One region of the Exiguobacterium sp. s142 genome, then DNA from elsewhere that is predicted to be linked to it. Evidence: riboswitches for the same ligand, from Rfam matches in the RefSeq annotation. Region 1 holds a riboswitch; each other region holds the start of a gene.
What was found. A riboswitch is a leader RNA that binds a small molecule or an ion and turns the genes downstream of it on or off. The one in region 1 is predicted to bind S-adenosylmethionine.
Positions count from the first base shown of each region.

Region 1 (4,540 bases):
GTCTTATTTAATTGTTATCATCTTACTTTTAATTCTTTTATTTGTAAACAGAAAATACTAAATTTTCAAAAATTATTTTCAAATAGTCAATATCGAGCGGGACGGGTGAACGTTGCAATTCGGTCTCGACCCGGACCGCCTCGACCAGTTGCGGGATGTCGGCCGGCACGAGTCCGAGCGTCTCAAGTGACGTCGGCGCGCCGATCCTGGCGAGCCACGCCTCTAAATATGGGGCGTCAGACGAGCCACGCAACCGTTCTTGGACAAGGAGGCCGAATCCGACCTTGTCGCCATGTAAGAACGGATGGGTCGACTCGAAGCGGCTGAGCGCGTTGTGGACAGCGTGGGCGACGGCAACGCGTGTCCCGGCGTCCCCGAAACCACCGACGGCACCGCCGACGGCAAGGATGTGATCGACCGCGAACCGGGTCTCTGGCCCATACGCGGTGAAACTGGACTCACTCAAGTCGAGTTCGACGAGCCGGCCGCATTGCTCGGCCAAGGCGAGACCGGTATTGACGCCGGCATCAGGCGAACTGTCGCCGCTCAAATAGCGGGCCTCGTAAAACTTGGCGACCGTGTCGATGACGCCGGCCCGGAAGTAGTCGTACGGCGAGTCGGTCACGACCCTTGCGTCGACGATGACCCGCTCGATGACGACGCGAAACACGTCGTAGCGGTCATAGGTGCCGTGCTCGTCATAGATGACGCTGAGCGGTGTGAAGGCGGCACAGTTCGAGGCGAGCGTCGGGATGACGATCAGCGGGACACCTTGCCGGTAAGCGACGAGTTTCGCCGTGTCGACGAGCTTGCCCCCACCGACGGCAAGGAGGACGTCCGCATCCTTCAAACGGAGCCGTTCGACCTCGGCGTCCGTGCATTCGCCACGGAACAGCGATGTCGGATAGGCAGTGATCGCTGGCAGGACACGCTTGACGACGTCAAAACCGTTCTGCCCGCGCAGCACGTGAGCACGACGGCCAGCGATCAATTCATCGAGCCGCTCGAGCCCGTCATCCGCATGGTCGTACTCGAGCACGGCTTGGCGGATCATGCCCGGACCTCTTCATACGTCGCGAACAGTTTCTCGATCCGCTCGACGGCCTCGTCGATCTTCGGCTCGGCGGAGACGAGCCCGAACCGGACGTACCGCTCGCCTTCTGAGCCGAAGAAATAGCCCGGCGTCACGGCGACCCCTGCCTCGTGGAGCAGCTTATGCGAGAACGATTTTGCGTCCCCGTCCGGCACTTTCGCCCAGACGAAGAACGAGCCACTCGGGGCCGTGATGTCCCATCCGGCCTGACGTAACCCGTCGACGAGCCGGTCGCGGCGGGCCTCATACAACCGTGACAAGTCGTCCCGGAGCGAACGTGGCGACTCGAGCGCGGCGATGGCCGCCTCTTGGATGGCCGAGAACACACTCACATGGACGTGGTCTTGATACGTGTTGATCGCCTCGATGATGTCGCGGTTGCCGACGGCGAAAGCGACCCGCCAGCCGGACATGTTGAACGCCTTCGACATCGTATACACCTCGATGCCGATGTCTTTCGCACCCGGCGTCTGCAGGAAGCTCGGCGGGACGTGCCCGTCGAAACCGATGCTGCCGTACGCGAAGTCGTGGACGACCATGAGGTCATGCTTATTCGCGAACCGGACCGTGTCGTCAAAGAACGCGGGCGACGCGACGGCGCCGGTCGGATTGCTCGGGTAGTTCAAATACATGAGTCGCGCCCCCAGCGGATCGAGCGTCTCGTAATCAGGAAGATAGCCGTTCTCTTCCCGGAGGACGAGGTCGTGGACGACCGCTCCGGCGAGACGTGCCCCCGAGATGTAGTCCGGATAGCCCGGGTTCGGGAGCAACATGCCGTCACCTGGTTCGAGCACACATTGCGGGAGCGTGATGAGTCCCGACTTGCTGCCGATCAAGATGGCCACTTCGGTCTCGGCATCGAGCGCGACGCCGTATTCGGTCTGGTAGAATGTCGCGACCGCTTGCTTCAGGCGCGTCTGTCCCCGGAACGGTCCGTATTGGTGTGTCGCCGGGTCGAGCAGGGCCGTCTGCAGCGCCTCGCAGATCGGGGCCGGTGTCGGCAAGTCGGGCGTCCCTTGGCCGAGCCGGATGACGTCGCGGCCTGAACGCTCGAGTGCGGCGACTTCAGCGGCGAGTCCGACGAAATGCTGAGGTGGTAACGTTTTAAGTAACTTCGAGCGTCTGTCTGTCATGAATAGTCCTCCTATGCAAAAACACCCCTTTCCGCGGAAAGGGGTGTCGAGATACGGACGTATTCAAACAACCACCTTTCCATCTCTCAAGGTCACCTTGCTGGAATTAGCACAGTATTGAAACAATCTGTTGCTGAAGCTTCATCGGGCCAGTCCCTCCGCTTCTCTTGATAGAAAGTGTTTTTATATGCAATTGATAATTTCTGTAATATGTCATTTAGTAAACCAAACGTTACCAACCTTGTCAATCCTTATTTCAAAAATTCCTTACCGCTATTGAATCCCGGTAAAAAAACGTTCATAGTAAAAGGTGAACGTTATTCTGCAAAATTTACAGCATGAGGGGATAGACCATTGGAACTAAACCGTCAATTGATATGGAAGTTAAGCGTGATCGGACTGATTCTGCTCGTCCTATGGAAAGTCATCAGCGAGCCGGACACGATCTCTCGGGTCATGCAGTATGCGTTTCAGCTGTTGACGCCGATCATCATGGGGATCGCCATCGCGCTGCTCCTCAACACCGTCCTGTCCTATATAGAAGAGCGGTTCCACTTGAAGCGCTACCAAGGCTTGTTGATCGTCTACGTCACGTTCATCGGGATCCTTGTCGTGTCAGCGGTGACGCTGTTCCCTCGCATCTATTCGAGCGTCGCGTCTCTCATCGAGGAGCTCCCGTTTTATATTCGCCAAATCGATGGCTTTCTCGGGCAGCTGAAAACGTATGTCGAGGAGTATAATGCGACGATCGCCCAAGCGATCGATTTTAACCGGTTCGAGGAACGGTATTCCGGATGGGTCGAGACGGCCGTCGTGTCTTCGGTCGGTTACGTGTCGAGCTTCACGATGACGTTGATCAACTTGTTGATCGGGATCGTCATCTCGATCTACTTGTTGAAAGACAAGGAAGTGTTCGCCCGGATGTTTAAGCGTCTACTGTACGCGATGTTCCCGGTCGCCTCGGCGAAGACGACGATCGACATCTTCCAAGAGATGGACTATATCTTTAAACGCTACATCATCGGAAAGTCGCTCGACTGTCTCATCATCGGCGTGATGGCCGTCATCGGGCTCTTGATCATCGGCGCGCCGTACGCGCTCTTGCTCGGTGTCATCATCGGGGTGCTGAACTTCATCCCATACGTCGGGCCGCTCTTAGGGATGATTCCGGCGTTCATCATCACCTACTTCTACGACCCGTTCACGGCCCTGCTCGTCTTGTTGTTCATCTTCTTGCTGCAACAGTTCGACGGACTTTGGCTCGGCCCGAAAATTCTCGGCGACAGCGTCGGGATCACCCCGTTCTGGGTCATCACATCGATCATCATCGGGGGGAGCCTGTTCGGCCTCGTCGGGATGTTCATCAGCGTACCCGTGACCGCGATGATTCAAGTCGTCTTGTCCCGGTTGATCGATTATCGGCTCACCCGCAAGAATTTAAATGAACTGTTATAACGCAAGTCAAAATATGTTGACACATTTCAAGAATCTGTCATACAGTTGAAACGAAGAGTAAACTTTCAGAAAGGAGGACCCGCCATGTCAGTCATGACGCAGCCACATCGTATCCAATTTCATACTGACAGGTCGGGGTCTTCCGTTTCATGAACTGAAGTCACCCGCCTGTCTTCCGAGGCGTGCATAAGCAAGTAGGGACGAGTATGCCTCCGTGCATCCTTCGTCCCTTTTATTTTGTAGAAGCAGGTGAAACGCATGATTCAATCACTCAAACGGCTCGACCGTAACATTTGGATTCGCTTCCTCGGCGAGACGATCACCGGTGTCATGATGTTCATGATCGCCCCGTTCCTCGTCCTCTATTACAGCGACAAGCTCGACAGCTACGTCCAAGTCGGCGTCATCTTAGCGACCGGACCGATCATGGCGCTCATCGGCTCGGTCGTCGGCGGACGTCTCGCCGACTTATACGGTCGAAAACCGGTCATGATGACCGCCATCCTCGGTGATGCGGTCGCCCTCATCGGTTTCGCTTTCGCGGAAACGTTTTGGCCGCTGCTCCTTTTGAACGCCATGCTCGGTTTGACGAACTCGCTGTTCCACCCGGCCGCGAGCGCGATGGTCGCCGACGTGACCGAGCCGGAACAGATGAACGAGGCGTTCGGTCTCTTACGGATGGGACATAATATCGGCGCGGCGTTCGGTCCCCTGCTCGGCAGTGCCGTCTTGTTCATCGACCGACAGTACATCTTCTTCACGGCAGCGTTCGTCTTCGCCCTGTATGCGCTCGTTCTCGGACGTTTCATCCGCGAGTCGCTTCCTGAGACGACCGAAGCGGAGACACCGTCGAACCGTG
Region 1 is NZ_JACSMB010000001.1:27,134-31,673, reverse strand. It holds gene KNP77_RS00160 (iron-containing alcohol dehydrogenase) at 38-1,054, opposite strand; gene KNP77_RS00155 (aminotransferase class I/II-fold pyridoxal phosphate-dependent enzyme) at 1,051-2,226, opposite strand; SAM riboswitch class I at 2,303-2,403, opposite strand; gene KNP77_RS00150 (AI-2E family transporter) at 2,581-3,681, shown strand; gene KNP77_RS00145 (MDR family MFS transporter) at 3,940-4,540, shown strand, end outside.

Region 2 (4,540 bases), on a different contig from region 1:
ATTATATCATTCTAATAAATGATTTGGCAATAAGAAAAACGAAAGAACTTTGAAAATCATTTTTTGAAGTTTAATGAGCGCTGGAGCCGGGAAAAACAGACAGAATGTTATATTAAGAAAGCAGGTGCAACATATGGAGATGATTTTGTTGGCGCTACTGCCCGCCCTCATGTGGGGGAGTATCCCGCTGATCGTATCTATTGTCGGCGGCAAGCCGATTCAACAATTGATCGGTACGACGATCGGCGCGATGGTGATGGCGGTTGTCATCGCGCTCGTCTTCAAGCCAGAGTTCACGACGCTCGCGATCGTGACTGGTTTCATATCAGGTGTGTTCTGGGCGCTTGGACAATACCTTCAGTTCCAGTCATTCCAAATTTTAAGCGTCTCGAAGGCGATGCCGATCAGTACAGGGATGCAGCTTGTCGGGACGTCACTGTTCGGGGTCATCGTCCTTGGGGACTGGAAGACGCCAACTGAGCTAGGGCTCGGCTTCTCGGCCCTCGTTTTGATCATCATCGGGGCCATCATGACGTCATATCAACAAAATAAAGAATCTGACAGCAGTAGTGCTTTGAAAAAAGGGCTACTCGTGCTGCTCGTTTCGAGCATCGGTTACGTGACGTATGCCGTCCTCACGAACTACTTTGAGGTCGATGGCATCACCGCCATCCTACCGCAGTCACTCGGGATGTTCATCGCCGCGCTCTTGTTCAGTCTTCGTGAAAAAGATGTGAAAAAGTTTGATCCGAAAACGTTCAAGAACATCTTCGCCGGGCTTGCCTGGGGGATCGGGAACTTCGGATTGTTCGTCTCGAGCGGAGAAGTCGGCATCGCGACGTCGTTCGCACTGTCTCAACTGAACGTCGTCGTCGCGACACTCGGTGGCATTTACTTGCTAAAAGAAGAAAAGACGTCGAAAGAACGCGTCTTCGTCTTTATGGGGATCGGTCTGATCGTGGTCGCTGGATTCATGCTCGGGCTCGCCAAGAGCTAAAAAAACGACGGGCATGAGGCCCGTCGTTGTCAGCTTGTCCACGTCTGGTCGATGAACTCGTCACGGCCAGATTGTTTCCGGTCCGCTTTATAGTGGGCCGGATTTTTTTTATGATAATCTTGATGATAGTCTTCGGCCGGGTAAAAGACGTCAGCCGGTAAGATTTTCGTCACAATCGGTTGTTTGAACTTTCCGCTCGCAGCGAGCGCGTCGCGGCTCTGTTCTGCTTTCACGCGTTGTTCTTCCGTATGATAGAAGATGGCGGGCGCATATTGTTGCCCGCGGTCTTGGAACTGGCCGCCGTCGTCGGTCGGATCGGTCTGAATCCAATACAGTTCGAGCAGGCGCTCATATGTGAATTGAGCCGGATCGAATGTGATCTCGACGACCTCGTAATGACCGCTCGTGCCTGTCTTGACGTCTTGATACGTCGGATTGTCGACGTGCCCGCCCGTATAGCCGGATACGATGCCTTCGATGCCTGGCTGTTCCTCGAACGGTGTCACCATGCACCAAAAACAACCGCCTGCGAATGTAGCTTTTTCCAAAATAAAATCCCCCTCATGTTCATTCCAAAAAAAGCGCCCATGTCATCGACATGAGCGCTCTGTCATATCGTCCAAGGCAATGCCTTGCTGGAAGTAGCACCTTGCCGAAGCAGGTTGCTGTGAAGTCGTAGAGCCAGGTCTCTCGTTCACTCAAGATATCGATATGTAGTTGGTGACAGCATCATATCATCTGTCTCGTTTAAACGTCAACGATTTGGTGTGCGCCGAAGTTGAAATAGCGTGGCACCAACAATCAAGATAATGAGGGCAATGGACGCAGGGAATGCCCACGGCAAATCATCCCCGAACAATTGTAGAAAGAACAGGGCGAACACGGACAGTAAAACAAGGATGTAAGAGCGGGACATGGCTACCTCCAATAACGTTTCTTCTAGTGTATCAAGTTGCACATCCAATGGCGATAAAAAGAAGGGGATTCGATGCATTAAGCGAATACCGAATAACATTGCCTATAAGGAGGGAATTGGATGCAAGACTTATTTGAACTAGACATCGAGACCGCACAGCGCGGCTATAAAGAAGGGACGTTCACGGCCCGGGACGTGACGGCCTACTATTTGACACGGATCGCTAGCTTGAACGATAAACTGAAAGCGGTCATCCAAGTGAACCCTGACGCGTTGTTCGAGGCGGAGGCGGCGGACCGCGCCTACCGTCGCGGAGACCGGCTGCCACTGCTCGGTATTCCCGTTTTACTCAAGGACAACATCGAGACGGCTGGACTCATGAGGACGACTGCCGGCGCCGTGGCGCTCGAGCATCACTTTGCCGGTCGTGACGCTGAACTCGTCCGCCGCCTCCGTGAGCATGGGGCGGTCATTCTCGGCAAAGCCAACTTATCGGAATGGGCCAATTTTTTGACGGAGGACATGCCGAACGGATGGAGCGGGGTCGGAGGCCAGACGCTCAATCCGTATGGTGACAATCTCGACGTCGGCGGTTCGAGCTCTGGCTCGGCGGCTGCCGTTGCGGCGAACTTGACGATGCTCGCCGTCGGCAGCGAGACGAGCGGGTCGATCATCCACCCGAGCGTCCATAACGGCATCGTCGGCATCAAACCGACGGTCGGGCTCATCAGCCGGAGTGGGATCATCCCAATCTCACGGTCGCAAGATACGGCCGGTCCGATGGCGCGGACGCTCCGCGACGCGGTGCTCGCACTAGAAGCGATGTGCGGGGAAGACGACTCGGACCCGGCGACGACACATCTGCCGTCCGGTCCACCGTACCGGACGTGTCTCGACGAACGTCAAGCCGTCGGCATGCGCGTCGGTTTCGTGAAGGCGGAATTGTCGGATGAAGAACAGACGCTCTATCAAGCGGCGCTGGCGTTACTCAAAGCGAGCGGGGTCGAGCTCGTCGAAGTCGACCTGCCGTCAAACGACGGACTTGACCAAGGCGACGTCCTCTACCATGAGTTCAAGCTCGGGATCGAGGCGTATTTGGCGACGACAGCGCTCCCGTATGAAACGCTCAAGGACTTGATGGACTGGAACAAGCGTCACCCGGAAACGATCCCGCACGGACAAGTTACGTTCGAGAAAGCGAATCAGTTATCAGGGCGTTTGACCGAGTCGAGCTACCTAGAGCGACGCTTAGCCGACGTCCGGCACGCGAAAACGGACGGCCTCGATCGTTTATTGATGGAACAAACGCTTCACGCCCTGGCGTTGCCACACGACTTGAATTACGATATGGCGGCGAAGGCAGGGCACCCGACGGTCACGATCCCATACAAGCTCAAACAGAGCGGGGCACCTTTCGGGCTGTCATTCACGGGTACGAGCTATGCGGAACGAGACCTCATCCGCATCGCCTACGCGTTCGAACGCCACGTGACGCGTCCGATCCCGCCTATGTAAGAACGTTGCACCTGTCGCTCACGTCCGCTACAATGGTACGTATGCGGATTGAAGAAAGGACAGATTACAATGAAATCATCTATATATGGGCTGACATTTGATCAGCTGTCGGACGCTTGCGTATCTTGGGGATACAGTGCCTACCACGCCAGACAAATATGGGACTCGCTTTACATCGACCGTGTCAGACGGCTCGACGAGATCGCGGTTCGTCCCGAAGTGCGCGAACAGCTCGAGGCGAACTATGCGCTGACGACACAAGAACTGTTCGTCAAACAAGAAGCGGGTGACGGCACGGTCAAATTCTTACTTAAACTGCACGACGGGCACTATATCGAAACGGTGCTCATGCGCCATAAGTATGGGCGTTCCGTCTGTGTGACGACACAAGTCGGGTGCAACATCGGCTGTAGTTTCTGTGCGAGCGGCCTCTTGAAAAAAACACGCGACTTGACGGCCGGCGAGGTCGTCGAACAGATCATGACCGTCCAACACTATTTAGACGAGGTCGGTGAAGGTGACCGCGTCAGCCACATCGTCGTCATGGGAATCGGGGAGCCGTTCGATAACTTTGATAACTTGGTCGACTTCCTCCGTGTCGTCAAAGACGAGCGCGGTCTCGCGATCGCTCCTCGTAAAATCAACGTCTCGACGAGTGGACTCGCCGACAAGATCTACAAGTTCGCGGACCTTGACCTGCGCATCAACTTGGCCCTCTCTCTGCACGCGCCGAACGATGCGCTGCGGACGAGAATCATGAAGATCAACCGGGCGTTCCCGCTCGATAAACTGATGCCGGCAATCCGCTACTACGTTGAGAAGACGAATAAACGGATCACGTTCGAGTACATCTTGCTCTCGAAAGTGAACGACTTGCCAGAACATGCCGAAGAACTCGCGGCGTTGATCGATGACATCAAAGACAAGTCTTACGTCAACTTGATCCCATACAACCCGGTCAACGAGCACATCCAGTACGAACGGAGTACGACCGAGGACATCATGGCGTTTTACGACGTCTTGAAAAAACGGGGCATCAATACGGGCGTGCGTCTCGAGCACGGGACCGATATCGATGCGGCGTGCGGCCAATTACGCAGTAAACAAATGAA
Region 2 is NZ_JACSMB010000006.1:61,343-65,882, reverse strand. It holds gene KNP77_RS07505 (GRP family sugar transporter) at 134-997, shown strand; gene msrA (peptide-methionine (S)-S-oxide reductase MsrA) at 1,027-1,545, opposite strand; SAM riboswitch class I at 1,608-1,707, opposite strand; gene KNP77_RS07495 (amidase family protein) at 2,034-3,428, shown strand; gene rlmN (dual-specificity RNA methyltransferase RlmN) at 3,498-4,540, shown strand, end outside.
Region 2: it holds a riboswitch for S-adenosylmethionine, as region 1 does, so the genes downstream of both, msrA (peptide-methionine (S)-S-oxide reductase MsrA) here and KNP77_RS00155 (aminotransferase class I/II-fold pyridoxal phosphate-dependent enzyme) in region 1, are expected to answer to the same signal.

Region 3 (4,540 bases), on a different contig from region 1:
CGTCTTTAATGTCGGCGAGTTCAAGCCAACGTGCGGTCACGCTCATACGTGCACCTCCTTCATGTGATGGGTGATGTCGTCGAACGTCTCGAACGGGGCGTAGGCGATGCCTTCCGCTTCACAGAGCGTGATGAGTTGCCCACGGGCGTAGACGAAATCGGCCCGTTTGGCGATCTCGAAGTCGGTCACCGAGTCACCGATGACGATCAAGCGATCAACGGGATCGACGATCGTCCGGGCGATTGTCGGTTTGCAGCAACCACAATCATTCGTACAATGCGCGTCACAGGCGTAGGGCCAGTCGACGCGTACCGCCTCGTCCGTGAAGTCGGCGACGTTACAGTAGATATGGTCCGGCGCGACGTGGTCTTGCAAGATCGGGTGCACGAAAAAGTCCATGCCGCCGCTGACGACGTCAAACTTCCAAACTTGTTGCCGGACTTCTGCCAAAAACGTCGAGAAACCTTGGCGCAAGGTGATGCGGTCCAGCAAGTAGTCACGGTACGCCGAAGCGTCAGCGCTCGGCAACAGCTGGAACATCTGCCCGACCCCGGAGCGAATCGAGATGTCTTGAGCGAGCACATCGTCTTTGAGCGCGTGCCATTCGGGCGGTGCGAACGCCCGCATCAAAGCGATGATGTTGTCCTCGGCCGTGATCGTCCCATCGAAGTCACACAAGATGTGAATCGTCATTGTTTTGACCACGCCTTTAACGCGGACTCGAGCTCGTTCGTCTGGCTCGCCACGCCTAATACTTGCTCAATCGCTTGTCGGAACGCCCGGGCCCCGGCAGCCGCGCCGTCTGGGTGACCGTGGATGCCGCCGCCGGCGTTGATGACGACGTCTGTGCCGAAATCACGGATGATGTCCGGGACGAGCCCCGGATGGATGCCGGCCGACGGGACCGGTAGAATCGGCTTCGCCCAGTGCGGCCGAGCACTGCTATCCCGAATCGCGAACGCCTCATCGGATGGTGTCGCAAGTGAACCGTATGGGGAGGGGAACAGCGTCAAGTCGGCCCCCGCGAGGCGGATCAATTTTCCGAGCAAGAGCGAGTGGCTGATCGAGCCGGTCAAGGCGCCGGCGAACGCCGGGTGCGCCAAAATCGGGACGTTAATTGTTGGATCGCTCGCGAGTTCGCGGAGTGTGTCGAGCCCGTATGTATAGACGTTGAACAACAGTGCCGTCGCGCCCGCCTCGATCAAGCGGAGCGCTTGGTCACGCAGCCCGAACACCGGACCGCTGAGCGTGATGGCATAGAGCGAACGTTTCCCGGTCGTTTCGAACTGTTCTTGGATGACGGCTGCCCCGATTTTAGCTCGTTCAAGCGACGGAGTGAGCGGGTTGTCGTATAGGATTTCATCATCTTTGACGATGTCGATGCCGCCGGCGAGCTGGTCTCGAAGTTGCTGTTCTAAGAAGCGTAAATCACGGCCGATGATCCCTTTAAAGATGCTCATGACGAGCGGGCGATCATGTACGTCGAGCAACTCACGAACGCCTTGAACACCGAACTTTGCTCCGGGGAATTCAGACGCAAGCGTTTCGGGTAACGTTAAGTCGATCAAGCGTACCGAGTCATCGAGCGATAATTTCCCGAACGTCGTCGTCAAGATGGATGAGAAGTCGGGCGTGACGTTATGGAGCGGATAACGGATTGTGAAGCGGCTCGTTGTTTCCGTATGCGTTGTTGAGACGACCTCGCCCCGATACGCCTTTAATTGTTCTTGCTCTAGGTGAGGCAGTTCCGTCCACGTGCCGACGGTCAGTTCGAGGGCGATTTTCTCGGCGACAGTCGCGACGCGGTCCGTCCGGCTGATTTCATATGTGGCAGTAATACTCATGTTCGTTCCTCCTTCCGGTCAAACAAAAAATGACCCCATGCCGAGGCAAGAGGTCATCATAAAAAAATGAACTCTTATCTCTCAGCTTACGCTGCAAGAATTAGCACCGTGCCCAATCGGGTCGGTTGCTGCGACATCATCGGGCTTGTCCCCTCCGTCTGCTCTTGATAAGAATGTATTTTGAAGTTGTGAAATTTAATTGAATTTTGTCACACAATATCCGGTTCGTCAATTCCTTTTTTTGAGAAAAAAAGTTTGAGTTCGTTGTTACCATATATGCATAAAAAAAGTGACCGTTGCTCCAGCAAATTGCCGTTGACAAAGGTGGGGTCGAGTCCGTAACATTCATCACAACAAGTTCACACAATCGAATATGACACTCTTATCGCGAGTTGGCAGAGGGAATTGGCCCGATGACGCCGCAGCAACCGACCAGTAGGCACGGTGCTACATCCACCAGACATACGTCTGACAGATGAGAGGAACAACCGTTACGGCTGTGCCTCTTTCTCGCGGAGAAAGGGGCTTTTTTTGTGGGGAATATACCGAAAGGGGAAACAGACATGGCTTATCAACCATTTACAGAACAGACAGTCGTCGAGCACGTCAGAACGTTAGGGTTACTCGAAGATGGGGGCATCGCGCATTGCGAGGAGATCGGGGACGGCAACTTGAACCTCGTCTTCCGCATCCGTCAAGGCGAAACGAGCCTCATCGTCAAGCAGGCGCTACCGTATGCGAAAGTCGTCGGCGAGAGTTGGCCGCTCACACTTGAACGGGCGTGGATCGAGCAGCTCGCGTTGCGCGAATTCGCCAGCGTCGTCCCGCGTTTCGTCCCGGTCGTTCTCGGCAGTGACCGGACGCTCGCCTACACGATTTTAGAAGACTTGTCCGACTTTGATATCGTCCGGACGGGCTATTTGGAAGGGAAAACGTATCCTGAACTCGCCCGTCACATCGGTGAGTTTTTAGGACAGACGTTGTTTGAGACGTCAGACTATGCGGCCGGCCCGATTGAGAAGAAGCGGAAAGAACGGGATTATTACAACCCGGAACTGTGCGACATCACTGAAAAACTAATCTTCACCGATCCGTACAAAGATGCCGAATCGAACAACATCGAAACCGCGCTCCGTCAGGACGTCGAAGCGCTTTGGCGTGACCAGAAATTGAAAGTGGAGGTCACGAAACTGAAAGTCGGTTTCGTCACGAAACACGACGCGCTCTTGCACGGGGACTTACATACAGGCAGCATCTTCGCGACGCAACAAGAGACGAAAGTCATCGATCCGGAGTTCGCTTTTTATGGACCGTTCGGCTTTGACATCGGGCAAATTGTCGCCCATTTGACGCTATCGACGTTCCATGACCCACTCAAACGGTTCGAGCGGTTCACCGACGTATTGACGGTATGGGAGACGTTTGAGAAGACGTTCCGGACGAAGTTTGAGACGGCGGTCGAACCGTTCAACACGGACGGATTCGTCGATGAACTACTTCAAACCATCTTTAGCGACACGATTGGCTATGCCGGATGCGAACTGATTCGCCGCGCCATCGGCCTCGCCGGAGTCAATGACCTCGAGACGTTACTGGAAACGGTCCGGCTCGAACGGAAACGGGAAGCGCTCACGCTCGGCACGACGCTCATTAAACAGCGCCACGATGTCCGGACAATCGATGAATTAGTGACGCTGTTAGCGGGGGTACGCGTATGACAGTCCAAAACATTCGCTTCGAACCGTCCCGGGACGAGCTCGTCATTTTAGACCAAACGTTACTGCCCCATGAGGAGCGGTACGTGACGATCGCGACGCTCGAACAGGCGGAGCACGCCATCGAGACGTTACAAGTCCGAGGCGCGCCGGCCATCGCCTATTTCGGCGCATTCGTGCTCGCGAAAGAAGCGGTCCGGCTTCAAGATGACCCGGACTTCACACGCCGGCTCGACCTCGTCGGCCGTCGGTTGATCGCGACGCGGCCGACGGCGGTCAATCTTCAAAACGTGATCGAGTCACTTCTCGGGCTGAACGTCGGCGACGACTTTGAAAGGATCGCGACCGACATCAAACATCGGGCCATCGCGCTGTTCGAGCGAGACGTCGACACGTATCGGGCCATCGGGGAGCATGCGCTCACGGTGCTGCCAGCAGGGGGGAACGTCTTAACGATCTGTAACGCCGGGGCGATCGCGACGTCGCGTTACGGGACTGCGCTCGCTCCGTTTTACGTCGGGAAAGAGCGAGGTATCGCGTTTAACGTCTTCGCTTGTGAGACGCGGCCGCTCCTCCAAGGGGCACGCCTGACCGTCTGGGAACTCGACCAGGCCGACATCGACGTCACGCTCATCACCGACAATATGGCCGCTTGGACGATTCAGGCGAAAGGGGTCGACGCCATCATCGTCGGCGCTGACCGCATCACACGGACGGGTCACGTCGCCAATAAGATTGGCACGCTTCAGCTCGCCGTCCTGGCTAAACATTACGGGATCCCGTTTTACGTCGCGGCCCCGCACACGACGTTTGATTTAACGGCGGACGATGTGATTCAAATCGAGGAGCGGAGCGCGCTAGAAGTGACCCATATCGGCGGACAACCGACGGCGCCGGTCGGGATCACCGTCTTTAACCCGGCGTTTGACGTCACACCGCCTGAACTGATCACCGGACTCATCACCGAAGCGGGCGTGTTCG
Region 3 is NZ_JACSMB010000003.1:93,854-98,393, forward strand. It holds gene KNP77_RS04225 (methylthioribulose 1-phosphate dehydratase) at 1-46, opposite strand, end outside; gene KNP77_RS04230 (2-hydroxy-3-keto-5-methylthiopentenyl-1-phosphate phosphatase) at 43-693, opposite strand; gene KNP77_RS04235 (2,3-diketo-5-methylthiopentyl-1-phosphate enolase) at 690-1,844, opposite strand; SAM riboswitch class I at 1,916-2,018, opposite strand; SAM riboswitch class I at 2,224-2,326, shown strand; gene mtnK (S-methyl-5-thioribose kinase) at 2,408-3,562, shown strand; gene mtnA (S-methyl-5-thioribose-1-phosphate isomerase) at 3,559-4,540, shown strand, end outside.
Region 3: it holds a riboswitch for S-adenosylmethionine, as region 1 does, so the genes downstream of both, KNP77_RS04235 (2,3-diketo-5-methylthiopentyl-1-phosphate enolase) here and KNP77_RS00155 (aminotransferase class I/II-fold pyridoxal phosphate-dependent enzyme) in region 1, are expected to answer to the same signal.